Regions from separate parts of the Fulvivirga maritima genome, predicted to be linked through region 1. Evidence: riboswitches for the same ligand, from Rfam matches in the RefSeq annotation. Region 1 holds a riboswitch; the other holds the start of a gene.
What was found. Region 1 has a riboswitch for thiamine pyrophosphate ahead of thiM (hydroxyethylthiazole kinase). Riboswitches for the same ligand answer to the same signal wherever they lie in the genome.

Region 1 (8,249 bases):
TACATGGAAAATCAGGAGGTCATTATGGCTAAGTGGGATAAACAATGGGGAGATAGGATGAATGAGCTGGTAATTATAGGTCAGGATTTAGATGAGCAAGCCATTTCAGCCCAACTATCTAAATGCCTGATTAATGACCATGATCAGCAATCCGTAAAGGAAGGCAAGCAGTTAGTAGACCAATGGCCACTGTGATCCATTAAAATATTTTAAAAATTTTTCAAAAATATTTTCACTGCGCAAAAAGACTGCGCAGTGGTGCTGTTGCTTTGTATCATCATTAAGAAATAAAGGAACAATTATGAAAACTATTGCACTTAACCGATTAAACCTGATGACCATGCCTAGAGGTAACGGCTGGTCGCCTAAGCAAAAGTTGGTATTTACTGCCGAGTTAGCAAAAATGGGATACAGGCTATCTAATCCGGCTATGCTGGATGAAGCGGGAGCAGGTTTTCTATTAGATTATAAGCATCTTATTACCGCGCTGAAGCAAAAGAAAGGTGGAAACGTTGCTTACGTTCCTTTATTTAAAGGATTTCCTAATAATGTGCCTGATGATGCTATTTATTTCTTTAAAAGAGTTTTTGGCTATTTAGGTAATGTGTTAGACTTGTTTCAGTCTGGAGAAAAGTTAGAAAATGGTATGGTTATACCTCAATCACTTTTTAATCTGGATGACTTTGGGGCAGATCCGGTTACGCAGATGCAGACTAAGGCACTTTATGAAAAGTCGCTTGCAGCCAACGCCTGGAAAAAAGGCGATTCCCATACTGAGTGGATAGAGCTTAAAATCATTTTTGACGATGAACTTGAAGCCAGATTAGAGGCTTATTTGCAATCATTATTGTATGCTAAGTCTTCCATAAAGCAGGAGTTACACGCTGATCTCATAACACTAATAGAGTATTTTGGAATTGATTCCATAGATTCGCGTCAGGTGGTCTTTAAAGAGACTAAGGCCTTTTTGTTAAAATATTTATGGGAGCAAGAGCAGTACGCAGCTATTGGTAAAATGGTAAATAATGCCGTAGATGTATTGAGAATGTTCGCAGCACTTACTGATACTGATGTGAGCCTGGCTGATAAGGTGAAGTTTCCTAAGCTATCCAGAAAGCAACGTAAGGAAGTGCTGGCTATGCTGGAAAAAAGTGCAGGATTGGCCGAAGCCTTCAAAAAATACAAAGGTTTATGGTTAGAAATAGGGCGGTATTTGCACCCTGGTGAATATAGCAGACAGTTTCCGCTAACGGCTAAAGCTTTTGATGCTTTGCGCAATGGTAAATTAGAAACTTTTGCGTCTAAAACAGAGGCCTTATTACTATCAGACCAAGTGGAGGAGCTGTTACAGCATTTGGGAGAGAAACCTGGTGTGTTTGGAAGAAAAGTGCACGAAATTTTAAGGAGATTTCCTAAGTCTACTTTTGAAATAGTAGAGGCTTTTACACAAATAGTTCCTAAAATGGAGCTGAAGAATTTGCTGGTGTTGAGGGATTATTTTAACACTATTAATGATGCAGAAAAAAGAGTAGTAGTGAATAAGAAGGGCAAAATAAAAGTGTTGGATAACAATGCCTTTATGGAATTAGATGCCAAGCAAACAGGAGCTGTGATTGAAGCCATAGATAATGGTATAGCGGAGAAGGTAATTACTAAGGAGTCTTGGGAAAATAAAAAAGTATGGATAGATCCTGAATTAATGAACTATACCGTGCCTTTGCAGCAAAGAAAAGCTTCTGATGGAATCATCACCGTAGGTAGAGGGAGTAGGATAGGAGCAGATTTCACGAAAGTGATGAGACTCTTTGTGTATTGGAAAGAGGCCGGTATGCGTACTGACCTGGATCTTTCTGTAGCTCAGTATGATGCCGCTTGGAACTATCTGGGGCATGTGAGCTATACCAACCTAAAAGGGGCAGGTATAGTGCACTCTGGCGATATACAATCAGCTCCTTACGGTGCTGCGGAGTTTGTAGATATTACCTTGCAGCATTTGTCTGCTAAGGTGAAATATCTTGCCCCTCAGGTATACCGCTATGCAGGCAATACCTTTGCAGATATGGATTGCCATGCGGGCTGGATGTGTAGACATGAAACCAATGGAGATGTGAAAACTTTTGATATAAAAACAGTGGTCAATAAGTTCGATCTTAATGGTGCCGGAGCTTATGCAGTGCCTTTTGTGGTAGACATAGATAATGAGGAAATAGTGATGACTGACCTCTTTGTGGGAGGTAAAGATTTGCATAACAATATAGAAGGCGCAAAAACCAATGTGGCTTTATTATGTAGTGAGGTATGCAAATTCACTAATACTAAGCCTGATATGTATACGTTGGCCTGCTTAAATGCAGAATATCGTGGTGCCGAAATGGTTGGTGAGCCAGAAATGGCTGATGTAACCTTCGGAGTGAAAGACTGTACCTATAATGCAGATGATGTAGAAAAGGTATTGTCAGAGTTAATATAAAATTATTCGTGGACTAGTTATTACTTCCTTCTAAACTCCAATCATAGTAATAACGCTTACCATGAAATTATAAGCGGATTAGAGTGCTCTTCCTTCTAATTTATTGGTAAAAATAGAGCACTCGCTTACCGCAAAATATAAACAGGACTAAAGGTCATTTCCTTCTTACGGGGAACTGAGGGGCGGTGGTTCGAGTCCACCCTTTGCCTGGCGAAGTAGCTCAGCTGGTAGAGCATCAGGTTATAATGGCCTTGCTTACCTGTTCATAAAAAGGCCTAAGGCAGCTGTTTCCTTCTATTTGCAGGTTCGATTCCTGCCTCGAAATTGGTCACTATAACAGCTGTCATTTCCTTTTTTTATGAATTATAAGTCGCATAAAAGGCGAATGACATATAGGCTGGTAATTACGAGGAAAGAAGTAATAAGGGAGTTGGGAAATGCTAGTCTGTAGAAGAAAGCTCAACATTGCCACAATTCACTCATAATAATCATGCTGGTAGATAATCATGAAATTGGCAGTTTAGCTTTAAAATAGAGATATTAGTGCTATTGCAAATGCCTATGAATAAAGAGTTGTTAAATAAAACGGATGAATGGGAGAAATATAGCCGTTTCTTTGAGAGACAGGAGGTCCCTTCTAAGACTACTTTGTTGCGAGAAGGTGAAATTTCAAAGACAGCTTATCTGATTGAAAAAGGGTGTGTGAGAAGTTGGTTTAACAACAATGGAAAGGACATTACCTTTCAATTTTTCTTTGAAAATGAGTTTGTTTCTTCTATCGAAAGTTTCAGTACCCACCAGGCCAGTTTGTACAATATTGAGAGTATTGAGCCATGTGTTATTTACGGTATTTCAATTAAAGATGTTCATTTTGTTATGGAGCAGTCTGCCCGGATAAAAAAGGAAATTGATGATTACCTGACACAAAGGCTATTCTTTTATCAAAAACTGTTTCTCTCTCGAATTAAAGACTCACCAGAAAATCGCTATCAGGAATTGCTCAAAGAACGCCCTGAAATTCTGTTACGTATACCTCAGCATTATATTGCCTCCTACTTGGGGATAACTCCTGTTTCATTAAGTAGAATAAGAAATAGGCGCTAAAATCATTTCTTAACAATTGTTATCGTCTGGCGGCCGGTTGTCTGCTCAATTTTGTAGCATAATTTTAATTAACAAACAAAATGAGAGTAGCAATCATATTTAATCATCCTTATGAGGGAAGTTATTGTAACGCAATTTTAACCGCAGTAACCAAGGGACTTCAAACAGCTAATCATGAAATTGACCTCATACATTTGGATAAAGACAATTTCAATCCTGTAATGACTTCAGCAGATTTGAAAGCATTTAGAGATAAAAAGCCTGTTGATCCGAAAGTAACTGAATATAAGCATCGGCTACAAAAAGCAGATCATTTGATTTTCATATTTCCAATATGGTGGGAATTGATGCCAGCCATGACGAAAGGCTTCATAGATAAGGTGATTTTCCCGGGTGTTGCCTACGACTATACTAATAAGGCCAATACTAGAATGAAACCCCTTTTTGAACAAATAAAAAGTGTTACCCTTATTACCACCATGAACACGCCCAAAATGCTTTATAAATGGATTTTCGGTAATGCCATAAAAAAAGCATTTATGCTAGGCACATTTTGGAAAATAGGCTATAAAAAGCGCAAATGGATCAGCTTGAACATGGTAAAGATGGTTTCTGATAAGAAAAGGAAAAAGTGGCTGAGTGACATGGAAATCAGATTTGCAAAATTGAATTGAGCAATGGAGGCATCGGTTATTGGTGCGAGGGTTGGGGGCAGCCTTGTTTCCCTCGTACTATAACTCCACCACACCGAAACCACCCAGAGTTATAACAGAAAAAGGCATTTATTTCATATGATTATCCTTACCTTTGAAACGGCTTTGGGGGTATTCTATAAAGAATTGAGAGAGTCCCTTTGAACCTGATTCGGTTAGTACCGGCGTAGGGAAAAGTTATTTTTATTTCTTCTTATTCTAGAGGAATTCATCCTTCAGCCATTTATGAAAAGTAAAATACTTAAATGATGAAAGATCTCCTTTGGAAAAATATCACACTACTTAAGCAACAATCACCTCTCGTTCATAGCATTACTAATTATGTGGTAATGAACAATACGGCCAACGCGTTATTAGCCGCAGGAGCCTCGCCTATTATGGCTCATGCTCATGCCGAAATGGAAGATATGATGAAGATCTGCCAGGCATTGGTGGTTAACATAGGCACGTTAGATGAATACTGGGTTACCTCCATGAAAAAAGCGGCCCAGCAGGCCAACCAGCTGCAAAAATCCTGGGTGCTTGATCCTGTAGGAGCAGGAGCCACCCCGTATAGAGATGAAGTCTTGGCTGAGTTACTACAAATGAAACCGACCATTATTCGAGGAAATGCTTCAGAAATTATGGCACTGGCCAAACATAACACTACCATCACTAAAGGGGTAGATAGCTCTGCTGAAAGTAATGAGGCGGTGGCTACGGCTAAGTTTTTAGTAGATAATTATCAAACCACAGTATGTATTTCCGGTGAAACGGATATTATTCTTAACCACGAAAAGGAGATTCATCTTGCTAATGGTAATGCGCTTATGGCCAAAATTACTGGCATGGGTTGCTCTGCTACTGCTCTGGTGGCGGCTTTTTCAGCAGTAATTGAAGATAAGGCTGAGGCTGTAACTTCTGCCATGGCTTTATTGGGCGTAGCTGGAGAGCTAGCTACCAAAGAAAGTAAAGGACCCGGAAGTTTACAGCTCAACATTTTAGATAAGCTATATAACATCACAGAAGCAGAATTTACTTCCACTTTAAAGATAGAGGTGCAGCGTGGCTAGTTCATTTCCTTATAAATTATATCTGGTCATTTCTGAGGAAGCCTGTTTACATGATCACTTTTTGAAGGTTGCCGAGCAAGCAGTAAAAGGTGGGGTAGATGTGGTACAGCTTCGGGAGAAAAACGCTTCAACAGAAGAATTTCTGCGTAAAGCATTTTGGCTAAAAGAAGTCTTAGACCGGTATGAAGTGCCTCTCATTATTAATGATAACTTGGAGGTAGCCAAGCAGGTGGAGGCGTATGGCATTCACGTAGGAACATCAGATGCGCCACCTACCGAAATCCGTGAAAAATGGGAGCAGGTACACTGCTTAGGTTATTCTGTAGAGGTCTTAGATCAGCTGGAATCCTTAGAGACGCAGGCTGCCGATTACCTGGGAGTAAGTCCTGTATTTAAAACGAATACTAAAACGGATACCATAATTGAATGGGGCTTATCTGGCATTCGTACCATTCGTTCTATGACCGATAAACCACTTGTGGCCATCGGAAATATGAATGCAGAAAACGCCGGGGAAGTGATTAAGGCAGGAGCCGATTGTATTGCGGTAGTTTCAGCTATTTGCGCAGCTAAAGACCCGACAAAAGCGGCTGAACAATTAAGAAACGAAATTGAGAAATCATGAACTCTAAAAAATATACATACCCTTCAGTGCTCACTATAGCCGGCTTTGATGGCAGCGGCGGCGCCGGTATTCAAGCAGATATGAAAACCATTTCTGCGTTGGGCTGCTTTGCTACTTCTGCGTTAACTGCTTTGCCGGTTCAAAACACACTTGGCGTTAAATCTATATTCAGTATTCCTGAAGAGGTGGTAGGCCAGCAAATAGAAACCATTACAGAAGATATTTTTCCTGATGCAGTTAAAATTGGGATGGTGCATACTTCAGCATTGGTGAAAATAATAGTGGATCAGCTAAGCCATTATGCTGATCTGCCTGTAGTTTTTGATCCTGTAATGGTGGCTACCAGTGGTCACAAATTAATTGAAGATGAGACTATACAAAGCCTTGTTAAAAATTTGTTTCCTATAGCGAATGTAGTAACGCCCAATCTTGATGAAGCTGCCATTTTAGCCGATATGAAGATTGAAACGGTGGAAGAAATGAAAGTGGCGGGCAGAAAAATCATGGAACTGGGTTGTCAGTCAGTATTATTGAAAGGAGGACATTTAAAGACGGAAAAGCTCACTTCGCTCTATTTTTTACCAGACGGAAGTATAGAAAGTTTCGAATTCCCAAAGTATGAAACCAATAATACTCACGGTTCGGGCTGTACGCTTTCATCGGCCATTGCCTCTTATTTGGCACAAGGCAAATCTTTGTTAGAGGCCGTCAGCTTAGGGCAAGAATACATTCATAATGCCATTTATCATGGAAAAGATGTGGCGATAGGCAAAGGCAATGGACCGGTAAATCACTTTTTTAATCCTCAAAAACTCATAAAAAATGAAATGGACTGATAAAACCTGGAAATCGATAGAACCCATTTACCAAAAGATTATTGAAATGCCTTTTATTAAGGAGCTCCAAAACGGAACGCTTCCTTTAGAAAAATTTCAATTTTATATGGGCCAAGATTCGTTCTATCTGGAAAATTTTGCTAGAAGCCTGGCTTTAATCTCTGCAAGGGCGGAGCGTGTAGATCATGCCCTTGATTTTATTCGTTTTGCTGAAGGAGCTATAGTGGTAGAAAAAGCTCTGCACGATTCTTATTTTCAAGAATATGGATTGGAGAATCGTGGCCAGATAGAGCCCACCACCCATCATTATATAAATTTCTTGAAAAGTTCATCCGCTTTAGATCAGGTGGAAGTAGCCATGGCTGCCGTTTTGCCCTGCTTTTGGATTTATCAGGAAGTGGGTAACTATATTTATAAAAATCAACTAGCTAAAGAAAACCCTTATCAGAAATGGATTGATACCTATGCAGGTGAAGAATTTGAAGTATTAGTGATTAAGGCAAAGGAAATATGTGATGCTGTGGCTGAAAACTGCACTGAAGCACAGCAACAAAAGATGACAGAAGCTTTTATTGCAGCCAGCAGATTAGAGTTTATGTTCTGGAATAGTGCTTACCAACTCCATAGTTGGGAGGTTTAAATGGTGTGAGGGAAGTTATTAAACTGCCCTCTTTTACGCTTCATTAAGCTAGCAATTAAGAGTGGGAGCTTATCTGAATACTTAAGAGAAAAAGGCCTTTTCTATAGGGAAAGGCTTTTGATATTGAGAGTTAAAACCTCTGATATTGATTACTTTATCAATAATTTATTTTAATTAATTGAAGGTAAAGTATAGATTTGGCCACTCAAAATTTATCAGTCATCTTAAATGAAGCAAGTTGAACCCACTAAAAATAAGTTAGGTTTAAAAGGCATGCTGATTTCTGCAGGCCTTATATTAGGAGTACTCATTTTGTTTTCTTCTTTATCGTTTGCTCCGCTAATTGATAATTACTTCAAGCTGTTAAAGTATGATTCCCGGACAGAAGGAAAGTTGATATCTGTAGACTATAGTATGGGGTGGACAGATATGACGAAATATAGTCCTCGGGAACCTAAAGTTGATAAATATAATGTTGTTTTTTCTTATACCGTTAATGGTGATACGATTGTTAGTCGTGAGCAAATTGATGGGTATATTCATACAGCTAATAAATTGGAGTACATAATGAAGTCTGAAGATAAGAAGGTAAAAGTAGCCTATATGTCCAAGAGACCTATTAAGAGTGTTATTGATCTTTCTAACTAAAATGGCAGGATAGATGGGCTAATGAAATGCCAACTTATTAGGGAAATAAAGGCATAATAACTGTGAATGTTTAAACAATGAAGGTAATTTATGGTAATTAAAGAGAGGTTTTTTTGGCTATTTAGCATAAACTACTTAGTCTCAGCACCTTTAAAATTAAT
Region 2 (8,249 bases), 130 kb from region 1:
TCTTCAGACTTATTAATCAGCGAGGCCACTGCCACACCATGTACCCCAAGTGACCTTAGCGATGGCACATCTTCCAAAGACAAACCTCCTATAGCGATTACAGGAACCTGCACGGACAATAGACGCATGCGTTTAATTATTTGCTCATACCCCTCTAACCCAAGTATAGGACTCAGCTTTTCTTTGGTGGCGGTAAAGCGAAAAGGCCCCAAACCAATGTAATTCACCCCTTTTTTAATTAAGCCTTCTACATGCTCCCAAGTGTTTGCCGTACCTCCTATGATAAAGTCATCTCCTAAAAGCCTCCTTGCCTCCAGCGGATCCGCGTCTTGCTGCCCGAGGTGCACACCAGCGGCTTTTACTTGTATCGCTATAGGCGGATGATCATTGATAATGAGTTTGGCTCCATATTTTTTACATATTTCAGCAGCCTGCTCGGCCTGCTCTAGTATATAAGCCTCAGAAGCTTCTTTGATGCGAAGCTGCACCCAGCTTACTCCTGCTTTACAGGCTCGTTCTATCATCTGTACATGGTTCTCACCATGCGCTCCTTCTTGCGATATATAATGTAATCGGTCTATCATTTCAATTAATAATTTTGCTCAAAGGCCTTTTTAGCTACTTGCTGCATTTCATACATCCAGCTTTGGGTTGCAGCTAAGCCGCCCTCAAGCATATTCTTTAATTTGATGGATGATCTGCAGTCTTTCTTTCACCGTGGGCTTCGTCCACACCTCTCCTAGCAGTGCGGCGCCTGCAAATCCCATCTCTACTACAGTCCTTAAAAGATCTACCGTAACACCTCCCAAAGCCAGCACAGGAATATTACTATCTTTAGTCAATTCCTTTTTGAGCTGCTCATGATCAAACTGAGCTTTATAGTTCTGCTTAGAAATACTATTAAAAACAGGACTCAAAAACGCATAACTCAGCGGCCATTGATAGCTTTTCAATGCTTTCCAAGTATGAAAGGACCTAGACAGGCTACCACTCCAGTTACTTGCCAGTTTATGCTCTTGTGTACTTTTTAAGTGGAAGCCTCCCAATTGGAAAGCTTCCGCTAATTGAACGTTACCGTGCAATACCATCTGACTTCTGCACTCTTTTGGCAATTGTTCTAAGTAGTTACTCAACTCCGAATCTGAGTAATGAGGTTTTCTGATATGCAGGTGAAGTCCTTGATCCAGTATTTCCTTTACCGTATCTATTTCACCTTCACAGTTACGCTCATGGGTGATGATCACGACCTGCATAAACTATTGCTCCAGGTAAATATTGCCCCCATGTTTTTTAAACTCAGAGGCCTTTTCTTCCATGCCTTTTTCAATGGCACTTTCATCAGTAAGGTTATTCTCTTTAGCAAAATCACGTACATCTTGCGTAATTTTCATAGAGCAGAAGTTAGGCCCGCACATACTGCAGAAGTGAGCTACTTTGGCCCCTTCGGCTGGCAACGTTTCATCATGAAATTGGCTAGCGGTATCAGGATCTAATGATAAATTGAACTGATCCTCCCACCTAAACTCAAAGCGCGCCTTACTCAAGGCATTATCTCTATACTGTGCTCCCGGGTGTCCTTTAGCCAAATCAGCTGCATGGGCGGCTATTTTATAAGTAATCACCCCATCTTTCACATCCTTTTTATTGGGTAGCCCTAAATGCTCTTTTGGAGTGACATAGCACAGCATGGCACAACCATACCAGCCAATCATAGCCGCCCCAATACCAGAAGTAATATGATCATAACCCGGCGCAATATCCGTAGTAAGCGGCCCTAAGGTATAAAAAGGAGCTTCATCACACGCTTCCAATTGCTTATCCATATTTTCCTTGATCATATGCATAGGCACATGTCCCGGACCTTCAATCATTACCTGTACATCATGCTTCCAGGCTATTTTGGTGAGCTCACCCAACGTTTCCAGTTCAGCAAACTGCGCTCTGTCATTAGCATCGGCCAACGAGCCAGGACGCAAGCCATCTCCCAGGGAGAAGGACACATCATAGGCCTTCATGATCTCGCAAATCTCTTCAAAATGAGTATATAGAAAGCTTTCTTTATGATGGGCCAAACACCATTTCGCCATAATAGATCCGCCACGAGAAACTATTCCGGTTACTCTTTTCGCGGTAAGCGGTACATATTTAAGCCTTACCCCTGCATGAATAGTGAAATAGTCCACTCCCTGTTCCGCCTGCTCAATCAGCGTATCTTTAAATATCTCCCAAGTAAGGTCCTCAGCCTTGCCATTAACCTTTTCCAAAGCCTGATAAATAGGCACTGTACCAATAGGCACCGGCGAATTGCGAAGGATCCATTCTCTGGTTTCATGAATATTTTTACCTGTAGAAAGGTCCATGATAGTATCAGCACCCCAGTGACAAGCCCATACGGCTTTTTCTACCTCCTCCTCTATGCTGGAGGTGACCACAGAATTACCAATATTGGCATTGATCTTCACTAGGAAATTTCTACCTATAATCATTGGTTCCGCTTCCGGATGATTGATATTAGCAGGAATAATGGCCCTACCCTGAGCCACCTCATCTCGTACAAACTCAGGAGTAATGAGACCTTTAGGGGTATTAGCCCCAAAGTTTTGTCCCTCATGCTGAACATTGAGGTGATTCCACTCTTCAATTTTTTGATTTTCTCTAATAGCAATATACTCCATCTCAGGGGTAATAATCCCTTTTCTGGCATAGTGCATTTGGGTTACATTATGCCCCTGCCTGGCCTTTCTTGGGTTTTCCAGATAAGCAAATCGAAGATCATTCAGGGAGACATCATTTAAACGCTGGTTGCCATAAGCGGAAGAGATTCCTGACAGCACTTCGGTATCATTTCTCTCATTGATCCATGATTCCCGAAGCTTAGGCAAACCCTTTTTCACATCAATATCCATGTTAGGATCTGTGTAAGGGCCGCTAGTGTCATACACCGTTACGGGGGGATTCTTCTCCGCTGCTGCCTCTGGATTAAACTTCAAATTGGTATCATTCAAAGATATTTCGCGCATGGCCACCTGAATATTATGGATTTTGCCTGGCACATAAATTTTCTTTGACTTGGGAAACGGATCGCGGGTAATGCACTCCATCTCCGGAGTTTTGTCAATTCCTCTCATAATTCAATGGTTTTATCCGCCCTGTGTAGCGGTGATGATTAATAATTGATCATGAGATTTTACAGACTGCTCCTTCCAGGCGGTCCGCGGTACCACCTGCTGATTAACAGCCACGGCAACTCCTTGCAAATTTTCAAGCCCTTTTAGCGCTAACACCTGTTCTATGGTGAGGGTGTCTTGATCTACAGTAAATGGTTGGTCGTTGATAGTGAAGTCCATAAAATCTTAATTTTAGATACATGCACTTCAGAGATGAATAACGAGGATGAATTACCAGATAGCAATTCAATATAGATATGTGTGTTCGCTACTTTTCCCTGCGCCCGCATTACCGGGATCAGGTTCTAAGGGTATTTCTCAGCCAGCGTATTGGCACCCCCAAAGTGATGTCTGCAAGGTAAGGAAAGGATTTTAAAAATAAAAACATCCTCCATAACCTAACTGCGTTCCTAAAGGCAAAACCGCACTAAAACGGATATTACATGTCAATTTTAGACTTTAAAAATTCAAAATATTTAGGATCGTCTTCTTCAAAAATCTCAGGACCAGCTATAGCATAAGCTCTGGTAAGCTCATCGGCCGCTCTTTTTTCATTGCCTTGCTCTAACTGACATTGTCCTAACCTAAGGTGTATAAACGGATTGCCAATAGCTCCCGGACAGTGCATAGCATAGCTCAAATTATCTACCCCTGCTTTATAATCGCCACCTAAAAAATTAGCATCACCTATGGCTGTGAGCACCCAGGTGGTAGCCTCCCATATGGTTTGTGGCTCTGGCAAATGATCAAAAGCCTCCCAGTATTTCTCTAACGCACCAGCTAACTCTCCTTGCTCAGCCAGCTCGTCTCCTTGCTGACATAAGGCGGTAACATGATCATGTATATGCTTATCTAGCTCTTTCATAGGTTTTTAAGTTAAAAGGGATCTGCTTATCCCATTTTGATGCTTCAAAGCTATGCTATTCACTCATGATTTAAATCACGGGAAACAGTGATTGTTAAGTCTGTGCTGTAGACTTTGTTTTATAATTAGTGAATTTAAAATCTAATAAATCAATTTTTCGTAAAGGCATTAAGGAATAACTTATTGACTTCAACCTTACATAAATGGATAAGAAATTAACAAAAGAGCAGATAGCAGAATTAGAAAACCAACTGAGTTGCCCCAGTGGTGAAATGGGTGCCGAAGTAGGTAAAAACATGAATGAAAGCAACATTGGGATGACAACCAACACCATTGAATTTCTTGAACTTAATAAAGGGCATCAAGTATTGGAAATTGGGCACGGCAACTGTGGGCATTTAGACAAAATACTATCCATAGCTGAAGAAATTAAATATTTTGGCTTAGAAATATCAGAAACCATGATGAAGGAAGCCAAAACTATTAATAAAAATAAACCAGCTGAATTTAATTTATATGACGGTGTAACCATTCCCTTTCCTGATGATTCATTCGATAGAATATTTAGTGTAAACACGGTGTATTTTTGGTCTGACAAGGAAAAACTGATCAAAGAAATTGATAGAACTTTAAAGCCAGATGGAATTTGTGTTTTAACCTATGCGGATAAAGATTTCATGAAAAACCTGCCCTTTGTAGGTGAAAAATTCAGGCTTTACGATCACGCCGATCTTGAAGAGCTGGCGAGTTTGGCTAAGTTAAAAGTAGTTGAAACCCGACAAATGGAAGAAGAAGTGCAGAGCAAATCAGGTGAAACTGTGCTAAGGAAATATTCCATGTCAAAATTAAAGAAGCAGTAATGAAACCTAAAGAAGTCATTAACAAGTGGGTAGAGTTATTCAACCAAGGAAACGCTGTAGAAATAAGCGAATTATACCATTCCGATGCCATCAATCATCAGGTAAATCAAGACCCTGTGGAAGGAAAAAAAGCCATTGAAGAAATGTTTGACAGAGAGTTTAAAATGGCTGAAATGGTGTGTATACCAGAAAATATATTTGAAGATGGCGAGTGGGCCATTTTAGAATGGAAAGACCCTTTAGGCCTACGAGGTTGCGGATTTTTCAAGGTAATCAACGGGAAAATCAAATTCCAACGTGGCTACTGGGACAAACTCTCGTTTCTAAGAATACATGAGTTGCCTTTACCGAGAGAGTAGGGGTTTATTTAATTACTATTCCTTAACTAATCGGCTTGCCTCTTCGTTTGAATGTAGTTTTCCAGCTTCAACATCCAAAAACCCCTCATCTATTGCTTTTTTTTCAGGTATTATTAGCTCTTCAACATGCTCTATCTCATATTCAAGTTCAACAGCTTTAAGAAGTTCATGCAACAACTGAGGATCATTAATATCCTTAAGCCGGTGCATTATTTTTTCCTTTACGTTCATAGATATAAAGTTAGACAGTTATAACTAAAGAAGCTAGTATGACGGTTTGCAATCTAACAAAATAGGGGTTCAAAAAGTGCTTTGCTTGGGAAGAAAACACCTCTAAATATGGTTAAGTTAAATGGATATAGTCTCTATACTTTGAGCAAGGTATTAGAACGGCTGCTTCGGTGACTTTGATTAGCTATTAAATTCACCAAACATTAATCATAGTTTAACATCTGTTGTTCTCGATGTAAATAGCACATTTTCCTCCACCTCTCTTCATTCAGACATTCAATTTTATCATTTATTTCTTTTCCAAATTTCCATGGATACAGATTTTTTAAAGCCTCCAACTTTTTGAAATAAACTTCTGTTATATCTAGTTTTTCTATAAGCTCTTCAATAACCTCATTATGGAAGAAAGATACATTGTCTACAACTACAGAATCTATTTCATCATGAAGTTTTTCAATGTAAGAATACATGTTATGATATTCCACCACTTTAAAAAAATCAAGCCATTTTTGCTTACTACTTAAATCAAGTAAATCCTTTGATAAATCAAACTCTATTTTCCTTTTATTGTCATTACCTGAACTAGTCAATTCTACACCATCCAATGATGATATTATTTTATGATAAATTTTATTATTTTCTAAATCAACCTTAAAATAAATTACGGGAACAGTAAGTTTACTCCAATAATCAATGTGGTCTTTTTCCACATATTCAGAGAAATTAGCGTTAATAGGGCTTTGAGTAGACTTTACTTGAGCTTTTATTATCAATCCGTTAGAATGTAAATCTTTATCAAGGATCTCAATTTCAGCATCAATACCAATGTCGGCAGACATTATTCTAAAAGGGAAATGAAAATTCTGATTAATCCAGTGACCTAAATAAAGAAGCCCAGAATCACCCGTTGAACTAGTAGTATAAAATTTCATCCTCAGTCTTCCTAATAATTTATAACCAAACTGATCTTAAAGCTTTCTTAAAATAAGACATTTCATACACTTATAGTAATAATTGATAAGAATATGTATGTACATCAATAGACCTGACCTTAACCTGAAAGTTCTCACTCCCCCCTATACCCGCCTATGATTTTATTGATAGAGGCTTCATGCTGTTTGATGTTAAATTCTGTTTTTAATTCGGCCATGCAGCTGGCGCAGAGGCAGTCGCTAAACTGTGAGGATAGGTAGTTTCTTTGCTCATGGGTTAGCTCCACTTTACTACACTGGCAAAGGGCAATATTGCCCACTTTACACTCAAAGAGGGTATTACAACGTGGGCAATATTTATCTTCATGCTTGGGCATAGATTACTTTAGTGATTACACTCCTGTTTCTACACTCTCACGCATGCTTTTGGCGGCACTCACCATTTCTATCAGTGCCTTTCTGGTTTCTTCCCAACCTCTGGTTTTTAAACCACAGTCAGGGTTTACCCATAGCTGATCTTCTGGCAGTACTGCTTTAGCTTTCTCCAGCAGCTCTTCCATTTCCAATCTGCTAGGCACACGTGGCGAATGGATGTCATAAACACCAGGACCAATATCATTTGGATAATTAAACTGAACGAAAGCGTCTAATAACTCCATTTGCGAACGAGAACATTCTATGGTAATCACATCAGCATCCATCGCTGCTATGTTTTCAATGATGTCATTAAACTCAGAATAACACATGTGAGTATGTATTTGCGTAGCATCACTCACTCCTGATGAAGCTATACGGAAGGCCCTCACGGCCCACTCCAGATAGGTTTGCCAGTCAGACTTCCTTAACGGCAACCCTTCTCTTATGGCTGGTTCATCAATTTGTATCACCTTAATGCCGGCTTCTTCAAGGTCTACCACCTCATCTCTTATGGCCAGAGCTATCTGGTTACAGGTGGCTGATCTTGGCTGGTCGTTTCTTACAAAACTCCATTGTAATATGGTTACTGGGCCGGTAAGCATTCCTTTGACCAACTTATCTGTAAGTCCTTGAGCGTAGGTGCTCCATTTCACCGTCATAGCTTCTGGTCGGGAAACATCACCATAGATAATAGGCGGCTTCACGCAGCGGCTACCATAACTTTGTACCCATCCGTTTTGAGTAAACACAAAGCCATTGAGCTTTTCTCCGAAATACTCTACCATGTCATTTCTTTCAAATTCACCATGCACGAGTACATCAAGCCCTATTTTTTCTTGCCACTCTATAGCCTTAGCGGTTTCTTCAGCCAGGAGATCATTATACTCTTTTTGGGAGAGCTCTCCTTTTTTGAATTTAGCCCTCCAGCTTCTCACTTCTTTAGTTTGAGGAAAAGAGCCAATGGTAGTGGTAGGATAAAGAGGTAAGTTGAGCACAGATTGCTGCGTAGCCTTCCGCGAGGCAAACTCATGATCTCTATGTGTATCAGATTCTTCAATACCATTTACACGTGATTTAACAGCCGTATTATGAATTAAAGCCGAAGTAATCCTGCTTTCCTGCGCCTGGGTGTTGGCCTGTAAGGCAGCTATTACATCAGCCTTATCTTCACCTGCCAGTTTGCTTAGGGTCACTACTTCTTCCACTTTTTGCTTAGCAAAAGCCAGCCAGCTCTTTATTATTGGCGTAAGCGTATCTTCTTTAGTCTCTAAAGACAAGTCACAAGGAGAATGAAGCAGAGAGCAACTCGTACCAATCATTATTCTCTCCTTTCCTAATGCTCCAATCGCCTTTTTAATTTGTTCTAGACTGGCAATAAAGTTATTCTTCCAAATATTTCTTCCATCTACCAAACCGAG

Region 2: another riboswitch for thiamine pyrophosphate. It lies ahead of thiS (sulfur carrier protein ThiS); the one in region 1 lies ahead of thiM (hydroxyethylthiazole kinase).

What each region holds. Positions count from the first base shown of each region.
Region 1 covers NZ_CP089980.1:4,240,274-4,248,522, forward strand. Annotated here, with positions in the region: gene LVD15_RS17995 (GTP-binding protein) at 1-195, shown strand, start outside; gene LVD15_RS18000 (TerD family protein) at 302-2,470, shown strand; gene LVD15_RS18005 (Crp/Fnr family transcriptional regulator) at 3,032-3,574, shown strand; gene LVD15_RS18010 (NAD(P)H-dependent oxidoreductase) at 3,655-4,248, shown strand; TPP riboswitch at 4,385-4,477, shown strand; gene thiM (hydroxyethylthiazole kinase) at 4,533-5,339, shown strand; gene thiE (thiamine phosphate synthase) at 5,332-5,964, shown strand; gene thiD (bifunctional hydroxymethylpyrimidine kinase/phosphomethylpyrimidine kinase) at 5,961-6,800, shown strand; gene tenA (thiaminase II) at 6,787-7,440, shown strand; gene LVD15_RS18035 (hypothetical protein) at 7,669-8,088, shown strand.
Region 2 covers NZ_CP089980.1:4,114,827-4,123,075, reverse strand. Annotated here, with positions in the region: gene LVD15_RS17515 (thiamine phosphate synthase) at 1-584, opposite strand, end outside; gene LVD15_RS17510 (thiamine phosphate synthase) at 669-1,253, opposite strand; gene thiC (phosphomethylpyrimidine synthase ThiC) at 1,257-3,128, opposite strand; gene thiS (sulfur carrier protein ThiS) at 3,141-3,347, opposite strand; TPP riboswitch at 3,426-3,518, opposite strand; gene LVD15_RS17495 (tetratricopeptide repeat protein) at 3,607-4,032, opposite strand; gene LVD15_RS17490 (class I SAM-dependent methyltransferase) at 4,236-4,892, shown strand; gene LVD15_RS17485 (nuclear transport factor 2 family protein) at 4,892-5,251, shown strand; gene LVD15_RS17480 (leucine-rich repeat domain-containing protein) at 5,267-5,482, opposite strand; gene LVD15_RS17475 (DUF4365 domain-containing protein) at 5,686-6,414, opposite strand; gene LVD15_RS17470 (cysteine-rich CWC family protein) at 6,549-6,791, opposite strand; gene metE (5-methyltetrahydropteroyltriglutamate--homocysteine S-methyltransferase) at 6,807-8,249, opposite strand, start outside.